2 linked regions of the Lichenicola cladoniae genome follow. The protein of the gene in region 2 binds, or shares a complex with, the protein of the main gene of each other region. Links are inferred from orthologs where the notes say so. Each region holds a gene or a part of one and is shown on either strand. Other genes may lie near its edges. The genes, in order: secY and secG.

Region 1 (3,469 bases), 940 kb from region 2 along the record:
GTTACCCTGCGCGTCGGCGATGGTGATCATCGTATTGTTGAACGTGGACAGCACATGCGCCACGCCGGAGATGATGTTCTTGCGCTCTTTCTTACGGACGCGCGGTGTGGCGGCTTTCGCCATGGTTCTGTTCGTCCTGACTGTTCATTGGCGCGCCCCGGAAAGGACGCGCGGGATGCGACTAAGGCGAAACGCCGAAGATCACTTCGTGGCTTTCTTCTTGCCGGCGATCGCCACGGCCTTGCCCTTGCGGGTGCGGGCGTTGGTGTGGGTGCGCTGACCGCGAACCGGCAAGCCACGACGATGGCGCAGGCCGCGGTAGCAACCCAGATCCATCAGCCGCTTGATGTTCATCGACAGTTCACGACGAAGGTCACCCTCGACGCGGTAGTCACGATCGATCAGTTCGCGAATGTGGAGGATCTCGTCATCGGACAGCTCGTTGACCCGGCGCTCGGCAGGAATCGCCAGCTGGGTGCAGATCTGCTTCGCCTTGGTCGGACCAATCCCGAAGATATAGGTCAGGCCGATAACCACACGCTTTGTGGTCGGGATATTCACGCCGGCAATACGCGCCACGCCAGTCACTCCTCGTCCGCCCGGCAACCTGCCCGGCCTGATACCCCGGCTGCCGCCAGGCATGAAATTCATCCCGCACCCGGGAGAAGTCTTCGTCTCACGAGCGAAACCGCGAACGGTCTGCTCCCGGATGATCGGATTTTGCCAAGCTCCAGGGCATCCGAAATGGACGTCCGCGGAACGCTTGGCTGAGGGCGCGCACTATAGCGTCGGCACACCCTGAGTCAACGAAACTGGATCAACTTTGCGTGATGATCACCTTTTATGCGTCTTTGCAAGAGCTGCATCGATTGCGGCACTGACGGTGTCGATGTTGGCCATGCCATCGATCGTGTGTACCAGGCCCTGAGCCGCGTAATGCGGCAGGATCGGCGCCGTCTGGTCCCGGTAGGCATCCAGCCTGGCCGCCACCGTCTCGCGCTTGTCGTCGTCACGTCGTGTGAACTCGTGGCTGCCACAGACATCACAGGTGTTCTCGACGCGAGGACGCTTGAAGCTGTCGTGATAGCCGGCGCCGCATTTTGCGCAGGTGTACCGGCCGGCGATTCGCTCGGTCAGTTCCGCCTCGTCCACCTGCAGTGACAGTACGGCATCGAGCTTCAGCCCGAGTCGCGCCAGCAACAGGTCCAGCGCTTCCGCCTGCACCGTCGTACGGGGGAACCCATCCAGGATGAACCCCCTGGCACAATCCGGTCGAACGATCCTGGCGCCGAGCATGGCAATCAGGATCTCGTCGGACACAAGGTTGCCTGAATCCATGACAGCCTTGGCTTGGCGCCCGATCTCGGTACCGCCCTGGACTTCGGCCCGGAGCATGTCGCCGGTCGATATCTGGATGATACCGTGCAGGGTCTCCAGGCGCTTTGCCTGGGTCCCCTTGCCCGCACCTGGCGGGCCGAGAAAGATCAGGTTCACCGAATTCTCGTCCGTCCGCGAGACTTGCGGATCAGGCCTTCATACTGGTGCGCCAGCAGGTGGGACTGGATCTGCGTCACGGTATCCATGGTGACCGAGACGATGATGATCAGGCTGGTGCCGCCGAAGTAGAACGGCACGTTGTAGCGGCTGATCAGGATTTGCGGCAGCAGGCACACCACCACCAGGTAGAGCGCGCCGATCGTGGTCAGCCTGACCAGGATGCGGTCGAGATAGTCGGACGTGTTCGCGCCGGGCCGGATCCCCGGAATGAAGCCACCCTGCTTGCGCAGATTGTCGGCGGTCTCGACCGGATTGAACGCCACGGCCGCATAGAAGAATGAGAAGAACAGGATCATCGCCGCATAGAACAGCATGTAGAGCGGCTGTCCCTGCCCGAGTTCCTGGGCCAGGAAGCTGAGCCAGTGCGGCATGTTGGCGTTGCCGGACGCGAAGCCGGAGATCGTGACCGGGATCAGGAGCACCGAACTCGCGAAGATCGGCGGGATGACGCCGGCGGTGTTCACCTTGAGCGGCATGTGGCTCGATTCGCCACCCGACATCCGGTTTCCGACCTGGCGCTTGGGATACTGGATCACCACCCGTCGCTGGGCGCTCTCCATGAACACGATGAACGCGATCACCGCCGCGGCCAGCACCAGGAACAACACGACGAACACCGGCGACAATCCACCGGTGTAGCCAAGCTGGAACAGGGTCGCGAGCGCATGCGGCAGGTTGGCGACGATACCGGCGAAGATGATCAGCGAGATTCCGTTGCCGACGCCGCGCGACGTGATCTGCTCGCCGAGCCACATCAGGAACATCGTGCCCCCGACCAGCGTCACCACGCAGGAAAAACGGAAGAACATCCCCGGATCGATGACCGCCGACGTGCCGCCGACGCCGTGCATGTTCTCCAGCCCGACCGATATGCCGTAGGCCTGGAACAGTGCGATCAGCACGGTCAGGTAGCGGGTATACTGGTTGAGCTTCTTGCGCCCGGACTCACCCTCCTTCTTGATCGCCTCGAGGGTGGGGATCGCGGACGACATCAGCTGCACGATGATGGACGCGCTGATGTACGGCATGATGTTCAGCGCAAACACGGTCATTCGACCGAGTGCGCCACCCGAGAACATGTCGAACATGCCCAGGATGCCGCCCTGGTTCTGCGACAGCAGCTGACCCATGACCCGTGCATCCACACCCGGAACGGGAATGTAGGTGCCGAGGCGATAGACGATCAGCGCGCCAAGGGTAAACCAGATGCGTTTCTTGAGCTCAGTCGCCTTCGAGAAGGTGCTGAGGTTCATATTGGCTGCAAGCTGCTCGGCCGCGGAGGCCATGCGCGCGTCCCTTTCACAAGAACAGCGCCGCTGCGGGGATTCCGCGGGGGCGCTGTCTGTTTAGCTCGGATGTCGGTTGAAGCAACCTGAAACAGAGAGATCCGGAAGGCCGGGAGGAGACATGCCCCGACCCGGCCCTAAGGCCTTCATGCTTCCGGCTTGACCTTCTTGACGACGGTGGTCTTGACCGACCCGCCGGCTTTCTCGACCGCCGCGATGGCAGACACCGAGGCGCCGGACAGCTCGAACGTCACCGCACGCGTCAGCTCGCCGCTGGCCAGCAACCGGATACCGGCATACTTGCCGCTTCCGATCAGGCCGGCCTTGTGCAGGCTCTCCTCGGTGACGGTCTCGCCGGCGGCAAGCTTGCCGTCCACGAAAGCCTGCTCGATCGTGTCGAGGTTGATCGGCGCATACACCTTGCGGAAGATGTTCTTGAAGCCGCGCTTCGGCAGACGCCGATAGATCGGGAGCTGACCGCCCTCGAATCCATTTAGCGAGACGCCTTCACGTGCCTTCTGACCTTTGACACCTCGGCCGGAGGTCTTGCCCTTGCCGGAGCCGATGCCGCGTCCAAGCCGCTTCTTGCGGTAGTGCGCGCCGTCGTTGTCGCGGAGTTGGTTCAG
Region 2 (11,135 bases):
GCAGGAGACCAGTTGTCGCCAGATTGTTGTCGATCCGCGCATCGAGATACTCGAACGCGAAATACGGGCGCAGATGGAACAGGATCGGCCGCGTCGAAAGCTGGATGTCGACGCCGCGCGAGGTCTGGCCGCCGGCATTGACCGAGGAACTGATGGGCGCCCCGCCGACCAGATAGTTGAGAGAGATCTGCCGGTTCGTAAAGTTGTAGTTGAAGAAGGAGATGCTGCCGATCAGCGTTGACCCGCTATAACGGTAGCCGATCTCCTCGGCGATCGAGTATTCCGATTTCTGGTTGCTGGCAGATTGCGACGTCTTACCGGTCGTGTTGCTGATCTGATCGGCCAACGAAGTGTTGCTCGGCGAGCGGAAATTGGTCGAGCCGGTCACATAGATCTGGTTACGTGGATCGATCTGGTAGCTGATGCCGAGTTGCGGTAGCGGCAGCGCCACGTTGTTGGTGTTCTGGTAGGTGGTTCCGGGGATATGGTTGGTCAGATCACGTGAGACCATCGCCTCCTTGAAGCCGGCATCAATGACCAGGCGATCATCCAGGTAATGTGCGTGCTCACCGACGAACAACATGTTCACCTGGGTAATCGTGTCCCAGTCTCGCGCATTATATTGTTGGCCGTTCGATAGAGTGTAGTTGTGTTGAACGCCCCAGACATTGGCCGCAACGCCGGATTGCTGATTGATAATGCCGATTGGTGAATACTGCAGGAGGTCGGAATACTCATACCACCAGCCGGCGGTGACAGTGTTGTGCTTGTCGACATCATACACCGCTTTGATGGTGTTGCCGGGGCGGAACTGTTCCTGGTTCGACGGGGTAAATGCCAGCACCTTATTCGCGGTGTTGGTCTTGCCGTCACCGTTCAGATCGACGCTGACCTTCTGGTTTCCGTAGTAGAGGCTGTTCTCGGTCAGCAAGGTCGCGCCGGTTCCGTTGCCGATGCCATGCCAGAAATACGGGGGGTCATCGATGTGCAGGCGCGAGTTGATCACCAGGCTCGACGGGGCGCTGGCGATGACGTTCTCGAACGGGTTCTGATGCAGCAGGTAGAAGTTCGCACCGGCCGCGGCGCCGGGATAAGTTGCGAGATAGGAGTTGCTGTTCCCCTTCTCGATAAAGTTGCGGTAGTTCGCAGCCGTGACGCCGTTACTGTTGAACGAGTCTGCCACCTCGTTATTGTAGGCGACGGTCAGCGATGTTCTGCTGCCGTTGTCGAAATCCTTCACCGCTTTGAAGTCGATGTGCTTCTTGTGCGCACCGCCCGGGCCTTCCCAGTTATTCGCCTGCGTGTTGCTGAACGCGAACATGGCGCGGATACCGGAGTTGCCGATCAAGCCGGTGTTGAGACGAAGGAACTCACGGCTCAACTTGTAGGTGCCATAGGAGATGTCGAGCAGGCCGCCCGGCTTCAACGTCGGATCGGACATTTTCATTTCGACGAGGCCGGCCGCTCCACTGACCACCGGGCTATCGAGATTGACCGACCCAGGCGTCAACGAGACCGATTCGAGATCTTCGGCTTCCAGCACCTCGTTCGAATAGAACTGGCCCGCACCGATATCGTTCAGTGGGGCGCCGTCCAGCAGCCAGCCGACTTCCGACGTGTCGAGGCCGCGCACGCGCGACGATCCCGAATACAATCCGTATGGGTCTACGTCCGTCACGTTCGTGCTGGGCAACGACCGCAGCAACGACTGGGCGTCGCTGGTCGGCGACTGCTTGGCGATGAAGTCGCGGGTGATCGTCTGGACCGCCTTCGGGGCAGTTTCGACACGCATCAGGCCGCCGCCTGGAGACGTCGTACGGACGCTGCGTCCGGTCACCGTCACGCTTTCGGCGTTCGACGTTGTTGGCTTGGCAGCACCCGGCTGTGCGGCCGTTTGTGCCGATGCTGACAAGGCGGTGCAGGTTAAGGCGGTGCTGGCGAGCAGGGCAGCGAGACAAGTTCTGGTCAGTATGGAGGGGATGCGCCTTGAAGCAGGGGGGCCGTGCCGCCGCTTCTAGCCGTTCCGAAACGATCTGCCCGCAAAATCCTGCCTACCTGGACAAGTATGCCGACGAAATGTGCTTTTGATGCAACGGGATGTGTCGTGCTGTTGCAATTGGCGCATATGCCAGGGGATAGGGCAGCATTCTGCGATCAGACGCCCATAAAATAGGCTATCGGCTCCCGGGCGCTCTTGCAGGACCGGACATAGCCGATCCGGCAGCGGGACACCGGTGATACTTTTATGACGCCATCTGAGAAGCTGGCGGCCGGCTCAGACCAGCCGTGCTTTTTTCACCGACGCGGCGATGAAGCCCGAAAATAGCGGGTGAGGAGCGAACGGTTTCGACAGCAGCTCGGGATGATACTGCACGCCGATGAACCACGGGTGCGCCGGATACTCGATGATTTCAGGAAGAATACCGTCCGGCGACAAGCCAGAAAATACCATGCCGGTCTTCTCGAGTTGTTCGCGGTAATGGATGTTCACCTCGTAGCGGTGCCGGTGGCGCTCCCGGATCTCCGTGGTCCCGTATGCCTCGGCGACACGCGACCCTTCCGCAAGCACCGCGTCGTAGGCACCGACCCGCATCGTGCCGCCGAGGTCGCCACCCTCGCGACGACGTAGCATCTCGTTGCCGCGCGCCCATTCGATCATCAGCCCGACCACGGGGTCCTCGGTGGCGCCGAACTCGGTTGAGGACGCATCCGGAATGCCGGCCAGGTTCCGCGCGCACTCGATGACCGCCATCTGCATGCCGAAGCAGATCCCGAAGAACGGGATCCTGTGCTCGCGGGCGAACCGCACGGCTTCGATCTTGCCTTCCGATCCGCGCTCGCCGAATCCGCCCGGAACCAGGATTCCGTGCACATCCTCGAGCCGTGCGATGGCACCGGCCGGGTCGCTCGCCGCACTCTCGAAGATCTGGCTGTCGACCCAGTCGAGCTTGACGCGAACCCGGTTGGCGATGCCGCCGTGGATCAGCGCCTCGTTGAGCGACTTGTAGCTGTCGAGCAGCGAGGTGTATTTGCCGACGACCGCGATGCGCACTTCACCTTCCGGATTTCGCATCGCGTCCAGCACGTTGTGCCAGGCGGACAGGTCGGGCTCGCCCTCGTAGGGCAGGCCGAAATGCCGAAGCACCTCGTTATCCATGCCTTCGGCATGATAACTTACCGGGCAGGCATAAATCGTATCGACATCGAGTGCCGAGATGACCGCTTCGGGCCGGACATTGCAGAAGCTGGCGATCTTGCGACGCTCATTGTCGGGTAGCGGCCGATCGGACCGGCACAGCAGCATCTGCGGCTGGATGCCGACATTCTGCAGCTCCTTGACCGAGTGCTGGGTCGGCTTGGTCTTGAGCTCGCCGGCGCTGGAAATCCACGGCACCAGGGTCAGGTGCACGAACATCGTGCGGTCCGGGCCAAGGTCGTTGCGGAGCTGGCGGATTGCCTCGAGGAACGGCAGGCTCTCGATATCGCCGACGGTGCCGCCGATCTCGACCAGCACGAAATCGAGATCCTCGGTATTCTGGACCACGACATCCTTGATGGCGTCGGTGATGTGCGGGATGACCTGCACGGTGGCGCCGAGATAGTCGCCGCGCCGTTCGCGGGCGATCACGTCGGAATAGATGCGCCCGGTGGTGGCGTTGTCCGCCCGGGTGGCATGCACGCCGGTGAAGCGCTCGTAATGCCCCAGATCGAGATCGGTCTCGGCCCCGTCATCGGTTACGAACACCTCGCCGTGCTGATAGGGGCTCATGGTGCCCGGGTCGACATTGAGATAGGGATCGAGCTTGCGTAGCCGGACCCGGTAGCCACGAGCCTGCAGAAGCGCTGCGAGCGCTGCCGAGGCAATGCCTTTGCCGAGTGAGGAGACCACACCGCCGGTGATAAATACGAACCGCGTCATGGGCGGTCGTCCTACACCTGAACCGGCGCACACGAAACCCATGGTTCGAATTCATGTGTCCGATTGTGGCCATATTGCCGGCCATGGACCGCGATCCCCGAGTGCCGCCAGCACCGAATGGGCGGCGCGCTCTCCGTCCAGCATTGCCCCGCCGACCGTGCCGGCCAGCCCGTCGGTCCGGCAGGCTTCTCCGGCCAGCACGAGTCGGCCGTCGCCGATCGGCCGCCCCAGCGCCGCCCGGGCGTCGGTACGGCCGGGGCTTGCGTACGCATAGGCGCCGAGAAACAGCGGGTCGCTGCCCCAGCGGGAGACGAAGCCGCCTGGCTTGAGTGCATCGATCGCGGCGGCCCCCAGTGTCTCGGCCAGCCGGCTCATCGCTTCGTCGAGCGCATCCTCCTCGCGACCGCTGAACGACCAGGCGAACCGCCCGCCGAAGAACCCGGAAACATAAGGGGCATCGGCTGGACGCACGCTCAGCAGCATCATCGGCTCGCCGCGCGCGCTCAGTCGCTGCTCGATCAGGGTGTCGGGATCAACGGCCAACCGTGCGGCCGAGTCCGGCTTGTCCGAGATCGGCAAGGCGAGCTTGCTCAGCAATCCCATCGGCAGGCCGTCGAGTGCCGTCAGGGTCTCGGGCGGCAGTGGCGGGGTAAAGCGTATCCGCTCGTCGCGAAGCACCCCCGTCGAGACGGTGACGATGCATGCGCGGGCCCTGACGGTGCCGCCGGTGGTGGTGATCGTGACCCCGGCCGGATGATGCCAGTCGATCCCGATTACCGTGACGCCGCATCGCACCGGTCCGGCCAGAGGTCCCATCAGCTTGGCCAGCAGGGTGCCGACGCCCCGATCGGGACGGAGATCGTCGTCGGCGAGCTGGTTGCGATGCCAATCGAACAGCGACAGCTGGTCCGCATCGACCGCGGCGATGATGGCGCTTTCCCAGGCTTCCGCGTTCGGCAACCACGGGTCCGAGGCATGGTTCCGGGCATTACCGGCCTCGGCCAGGCTGATGTCCGGACCATCGAGACTGGCCTGGACGCATGAGCGCCAGGCGGTGTCGGCTTCGGCGTAGGCGTTTTCCTCGTCCGGGCTGGCGACCTTCGACCCGATCAGCAGGCGACGGCTCCCGGGATGGCCTTCATGCAGCTTCGTTCCAGCCTGGCGGGCGAGCGCCACGAGGGGATTGCGGCCGGCTTCGTGCAGCCATGTGGCACCCTCGTCGATCGAGGCGCCACCCAGTTGTTCCGGCTGCACGGTGCGGGCACGGCCGCCGATCCGGGGGCCGGCCTCGAGCACCAGCACCGAGTTTCCGGCACGGCGCAGGACCGCAGCAGCTGCAAGTCCCGCAGCACCCGCGCCGATGACGACGATGTCCGGATCGCTCACCCTGGCACCAGGGCGTCGCAGTCAGTGGCCGGGGGTCGGAGCCGGGACGGGGCTTGGCGGCCGCGCGGGGAGGGCGGCTCCCGGTACCGGCGTGGCGGGTGTGGCCGGCGCAGTGGCAGTTGCCGGCACCGCGAGGATGTCGTGCGTATGGCCCGAACTGCCACGGTTGAGCACCGCGAGCGTCAGCGACAGCGCCATGAACAGGCCGGCCAGGATCGCGGTGGTGCGGGTCAGCAGGTTGGCGGTGCCGCGACCGCTCATGAAGCTGCCCATGCCCTGGCTGGAGCCGATGCCCAGGCCGCCGCCTTCACTGCGCTGGATCAGCACCGTGCCGATCAATGTCAGCGTGACGAGGAGATGAAGGACGAGCAGTGCGGCGATCATGATGCTGTTCCGTTCCGGCTCAACCGCGCGAGGCGGCAGCCGCGATGGCAAAAAAATCCTGGGCCTTCAGGCTGGCGCCGCCGACCAGGGCGCCGCCGACATCGGCAACCGCGAGCAGGCCTGCGGCATTCTTCGCATTCACCGATCCACCATACAGGATGCGGGTCTTGTGGCCGGCATCGCCGAACTGGCGAACCAGCTCGGCGCGGATGAAGGCATGCATGGCCGCGACATCCTGTTCGGTCGCGGTGCGGCCGGTGCCGATCGCCCAGACCGGCTCGTAGGCGACGACGCCTTCGCCATCGGCAAACCCGTCGGGCAGGCTGCCCTTGATCTGCCAGCCGACCACGTCCTCGTGTCCGTCGGCCGATCGCTGATCCTCGGTTTCCCCGACGCAGACTATCGGGATGAGGCAAGCCGACCGCGCCGCCAGCACCTTCTCGCGAACCGTCTCGTCTATTTCCTTGTGGTTCTGCCGGCGCTCGGAATGGCCGAGAATGACGTGGGTTGCACCAAGATCGCGAAGCATCGGGGCGGAAATATCGCCGGTATGCGCGCCCTTCGCCTGCATGTGGCAATCCTGGCCACCGACCGTGATTGCAGTGCCGGTCAGGATGCCCGCTACCGTCGAGATCTGGGTGAAGGGCGGGCAGACCAGCAGATCGGCATGCCCGAAGCCGTTGCCCGCGCCGGACTGCAAAGCCTGAGCCAGGCTCCTTGCGTCGGCGGTCAGGCCGTTCATCTTCCAGTTGCCGGCGATCAGTTGACGACTCATTCCCGGACCATCCCCGCCAATCTTCCGTGGTGTAGACATCCCAGACCGAAACCGGGGTGCGACCCCGCCCGGCAGGCTGTCAGGGCGGGTGGTAGACCATGCCGGGGTGCTGCATGACAAGCGCGCCGCCTTACAAGGTCGCTGCATGACAAGGTCGGGGCCCCACCCTATGGTGCGCCGCCTCGCCGACCCGACGACCGACCGGCCCAGTCTTCCTGTTGCCGCCCTCCATGTGGATTGCTCAATGCTCGCTTTCATGCGCCGCGTCTTTATCGGCTCCTGGCTCGGACGGATCCTGGCCGTCGTGATCTTCGCGAGCTTCGCGGTCTGGGGGATCGGCGACTTCTTCACCAACCTGATCACCGGCGGCGGCGCCAACGTTGCGACCGTGGGCGGCCGGCACATCGCCACCGACGAGTTCCAGCGCACCTACCAGCGTGCCCTTGGCCAGACCGCGCAGTCGCAGGGTATTGCCGATCCTACTTCGTTGCCGTTCGGCGAGCGTCGCCAGATCGCGGTCCAGGCGCTGCAGCAATTGATTTTCCAGGCAGTCATTGCCAACCAGGCCGGCCGGACCGGGATCGTGGTGCCGGACCAGATCGTCCGCGACCAGATCTTTGCCGAGAAGGCGTTCCTCGGCGCGGACGGCAAGTTCAGCCGGACGCTGTTCGACCAGCGGATGCAGGCGGCCGGCTTCACCGAGGACCAACTGGTCAAGATCTTCCGCGAGCAGTCGGCGGCGACCGCGCTGGTCGAGCCGATCCGGGTGGGGGCGATGGCGCCGTCCGAACTGGTGCGCCGCGCCTTCGATTACGGTGCCGAAACCCGCGTGCTGGACATGGTTTCCCTGCCGTTCACCGCCATTCCGGTCCCGGCGGCGCCGGATGAGGCCGCGCTGCATCGCTACTTCGACAACAACAAGGACCGGTTCAAGGCGCCCGAGTATCGCCGGATCAAGGTCGTGCTGCTGTCGCCGGAAACCATCGCGCACGGGCTTGATATCCCCGAAGCGGACGAGCGCCGGGCATATGATTCATTGATCACCAAGTACCAGGTTGCGGAGAAGCGGTCCGTGCAGGTGCTGATCGTCCCGGACGAGACCCATGCGAAACAGCTCGCCGGCCTCTGGACCGGTGGCGTCGCCTGGGCCCAGCTTCAGGCGACCGCCAAGGACGCGACGCCGATCTCGCTGGACGACGCCACCCTGGCCAGCATCCCGTCACCCGACATTGCGAAGCTGGTGTTCGCTGCCCCGGCCGACGTCGTGACCGGCCCGGCGAAAACCGATGCGGGTTGGGTAGTGCTGCGCGTCTCCAAGATCACTCCCCCGGTGAACCGGACGTTCGACCAGGCGAAGGACGAGCTGCACGACCTGGTCGGCCGGCAGCAGGCGGCGGCGCTGCTCTCGCCGCGTGTCCAGAAGCTGCAGGATGCGATCGCCGGCGGCGGGCTCGACGCGATCCCCGGCGATCTCGGCGCAGTGGCCGCGGAAGGCACGCTCGACACCCAGGGCCTGACGCAGGCTGGCGAGCCGGCACCGTTCCCTGGCAGCGCCGCGATCCGCAAGGCGATCCTGGCCCAGGCGTTTGCTGCCCGCAAAGGCGATGTGCCGACCCTGATGCAGGGGCCGGAAAATAGCTGGTACGCCCTGGCGGTCGAGGACATCACCCCGGCCAGGCCGCTGACCTTCGAGCAGGCCGGCGACCGGTTGCGTGCCGACTTCCAGCAGGACGCAGTACGGCATGCCGATGAGCAGGCCGCCGCGGCCCTGTACGCCAACGCTCAGGCGCATGGCGGCCTAGCGGTCACTGCCGCAGCCCGGCCGGACATGCTGCGCGACGTCGTGGTCCGCCGCGGCCAGACTTCTGGACCGGCGCCCCAGAATCTCGTGCAGATCGCGTTCTCGCTGAAGCCCGGCACGTCGACAATGCTGGAGACCCCGACCGGCTTCGTGGTGGCGACGATCACCGGCATCCGCCACCCGGCCCCGTCGGCCGATACGCTGGGCTACAGCCGGACCCGGCAGGCGCTCGACGCCGCACTGGCCGACGACATCGAGAACAGCTACGTGAGCGCACTCCGCGACCGCGCGAAGCCGAACATCAACGTGAAGACCGTCGAGAAGGTGGTTGGAGTGCCATCCGGGGCGGGAGCCTCGGACAGCAACAGCGGCTCGTGAGCATGTCGCCCTTGCAGGACAGGCTCAGGGACGGGCAGGCGGTCATCGCCTGGACCGTCGAGGCCGCGGACCTGCTGACCCCGGTCTCGGCTTTCCTGAAGCTGCGCCATCACCTGCCCGGTGCGGACCGGAACAGCTTCCTCCTTGAGAGCATCGAGGGCGGCGTCGCGCGTGGTCGCTACTCGGTGATCGGGCTGCTACCGGACCGGATCTGGCGCTGCCGGACCGGGACTGTGGCGGTCAGCCGGGATGGGGACAGCTTCATGCCGCTCGATGCCCATCCGATCGACAGCCTGCGCCAGCAGATCGCGGCGAACCGGATCGAGCTTCCGGCGTCCTTGCCGCCGATGATCGGCGGCCTGTTCGGCTATCTCGGCTACGACATGGTCAGACAGATGGAGCGGCTGCCAAACTCTCCCGTCGATGATCTCGGCCTGCCGGAGGCGATGCTGCTGCGGCCGTCGCTGTTCGCGGTGTTCGACAACGTTCGCGACGAGCTGACCCTGGCGGTGCCGCTGCGTCCGGACGGCGAGCACCAGGCCGACATGCTGTGGGCGCGCGGACAGGCGCTGCTGGCACAGGCCCGCGACGCGCTATCGCTGGAACTACCCGCGGCCAGCGCTGTCCAGCCCGTCGCCACCGTGCCGATCGAGCCGCGCTCGAACTTCACGCGGGAGGCATTCCTCGATGTGGTGGGCCGCGTCCAGGAGTACATCGCCGCCGGCGACGCGTTCCAGGTGGTGCCGAGCCAGCGTTTCTCGGCATCGTTCGCGCCGCCGCCATTCGCCCTCTACCGGGCGCTCAGGCGGATCAACCCGGCGCCGTTCCTGTTCTTTCTTGACCTGTCCAGCGGGGACGACCGGTTCCAGCTGGTCGGCAGCAGTCCCGAGGTGCTGGTACGCCTGCGCGAGGGCACCGTCACCGTGCGTCCGCTGGCCGGCACCAGGCCGCGGGGCGCCGACCGTGCCGAGGACGAACGGCTCGAGGCCGAACTGCTCGCCGACCCGAAGGAGCGCGCAGAGCATCTGATGCTCGTCGATCTCGGCCGCAACGATGTCGGCCGGGTTGCCACGCTCGGGAGCGTCAAGGTCACCGAAAGCTTCATGATCGAGCGCTTCAGCCACGTCATGCACATCTCCTCGACCGTCGAGGGCATGCTGCGTCCCGAACTGGATGCGGTGGACGCGCTGATCGCCGGCTTCCCCGCCGGGACCCTGACCGGCGCCCCGAAGATCCGTGCCATGCAGATCATCGACGAGATGGAGCTGACCCGGCGTGGCACCTACGCCGGATGCATCGGTTACTTCGGCGTGGATGGCGCCATGGATACCTGCATCGGCCTGCGAATGGCGTTGATCAAGGACGGGACGATGCATGTGCAGGCGGGATGCGGGGTCGTTGCCGACAGCGTGGCCGAGGCCGAGTATCAGGAAACGATCCAGAAAGCGCGTGCGCTGTTCCGGGCGGCCGAGCTGGCGATAGCCCAGACCCAGCCGCCCCCTGGTGTCCAGGTGCATGCTGATGCGCAGCGTCCGCATGGCGTTTCTACCTGAGGTGGTTTGACCGGTCCGGGGCGGCACCCCACAATAACAGCATGATCCTGCTGATCGATAACTACGACAGCTTCACCTTCAACCTGGTGCATTACCTGGGCGAACTCGGTGAAGCGTGCGATGTGCGCCGGAACGATGCGCTCTCGGTCGACGAGGCGATGTCGCTGCGGCCGGAAGCGATCGTGCTGTCGCCTGGTCCGTGCTCGCCAAACGAAGCCGGGATCTGCTGCGACCTGATCGAGGCGGCGGCGGGCAGGGTACCGATCTTCGGCGTTTGCCTCGGGCACCAGGCGATCGGCCAGGTGTTCGGCGGCGAGGTGGTGCGTGCGCCAGCGCCGATGCACGGCAAGGTCAGCCCGATCCAGCATAACGGCGGCGACGTGTTCGCCGGTCTTCCGTCGCCGTTCCAGGCGACCCGCTATCATAGTCTGACCGTTAGGCCGGACACCCTGCCGGCGACCCTGGTCGCCACGGCCCATACGGCTGACGGGGTGGTCATGGGCCTGCGGCATCGGGACTTCCCGATCTTCGGGGTGCAGTTCCACCCGGAGAGCATCGCCTCCGAGCATGGCCACGCGATCCTGGCCAACTTCCTGGCACTGGCACGTGGCCGCAACACTCAAACGCGCGAACTGGCTGCCTGAACGATGGGCCTCGCAGACCCGGCTTCTCGGTGCGCCTCCGGCCTGTGCACCCGGTATGATGCGGGCCCGACGAATGGATGAACAGCCGTCGCTGAAGCCGGTGCTCGCCCGGGTTGCCGATGGTGCGCGCCTGAGCGTCGAGGAAGCGCAGGCGGCGTTCGAGATCGTGATGTCGGGGATCGCCACCGACGCGCAGATCGCCGGGCTGGTGATGGCGCTTCGGGTCCGCGGCGAAACGGTATCCGAACTGGTCGGCGCAGCCCGGGCAATGCGGGCCAGGATGACGATCGTTCCC

The links.
Region 1: the proteins of secG (region 2) and secY are in contact, whole or in part, in a crystal structure (PDB 5AWW), measured with the Thermus thermophilus proteins. The link is inferred for Lichenicola cladoniae from one-to-one orthologs. Residues at the interface, in WP_223903268.1 of Thermus thermophilus: Tyr5, Ile9, Tyr12, Leu13, Ala16, Leu19, Val20, Val23, Leu24, Gln26, Glu27, Pro28, Gln30, Gly31, Ala32, Asp34, Leu35, Met36, Gly37, Gly38, Ser39, Ala40, Asp41, Leu42, Phe43, Ala45, Arg46, Val48, Tyr53, Thr56; in WP_096411648.1 of Thermus thermophilus: Leu14, Gln16, Arg17, Phe20, Ile34, Pro35, Pro37, Ile72, Arg108, Arg109, Asn112, Gln113, Arg116, Ile117, Ile120, Pro145, Gly146, Trp147, Phe152, Phe155, Val156, Val159, Thr160, Val162, Ala163, Gly164, Ala166, Leu167, Trp170, Glu173.

Annotation. Positions count from the first base shown.
Region 1 is NZ_CP053708.1:1,156,730-1,160,198, reverse strand. What follows is about bases 668-3,469. They hold secY (preprotein translocase subunit SecY), read right to left. Parts: upstream 2,844-3,469; coding sequence 1,491-2,843; downstream 668-1,490. Other genes in these bases: rplO (50S ribosomal protein L15), read right to left, coding at 2,990-3,469; HN018_RS05305 (adenylate kinase), read right to left, coding at 835-1,494. In the rest of the region: rpsK (30S ribosomal protein S11), read right to left, coding at 1-123; rpsM (30S ribosomal protein S13), read right to left, coding at 202-579. UniProt on the Bacillus subtilis protein: The central subunit of the protein translocation channel SecYEG. Consists of two halves formed by TMs 1-5 and 6-10.
Region 2 is NZ_CP053708.1:2,094,731-2,105,865, forward strand. Bases 4,009-6,703 are described here. They hold secG (preprotein translocase subunit SecG), read right to left. Parts: upstream 5,690-6,703; coding sequence 5,327-5,689; downstream 4,009-5,326. Other genes in these bases: HN018_RS09705 (flavin monoamine oxidase family protein), read right to left, coding at 4,009-5,305; tpiA (triose-phosphate isomerase), read right to left, coding at 5,709-6,464. In the rest of the region: HN018_RS09695 (TonB-dependent receptor), read right to left, coding at 1-1,837; HN018_RS09700 (CTP synthase), read right to left, coding at 2,276-3,919; more of HN018_RS09705, read right to left, coding at 3,971-4,008; HN018_RS09720 (peptidyl-prolyl cis-trans isomerase), read left to right, coding at 6,721-8,643; trpE (anthranilate synthase component I), read left to right, coding at 8,646-10,196; HN018_RS09730 (anthranilate synthase component II), read left to right, coding at 10,238-10,840; trpD (anthranilate phosphoribosyltransferase), read left to right, coding at 10,914-11,135. UniProt on the Bacillus subtilis protein: Involved in protein export. Participates in an early event of protein translocation.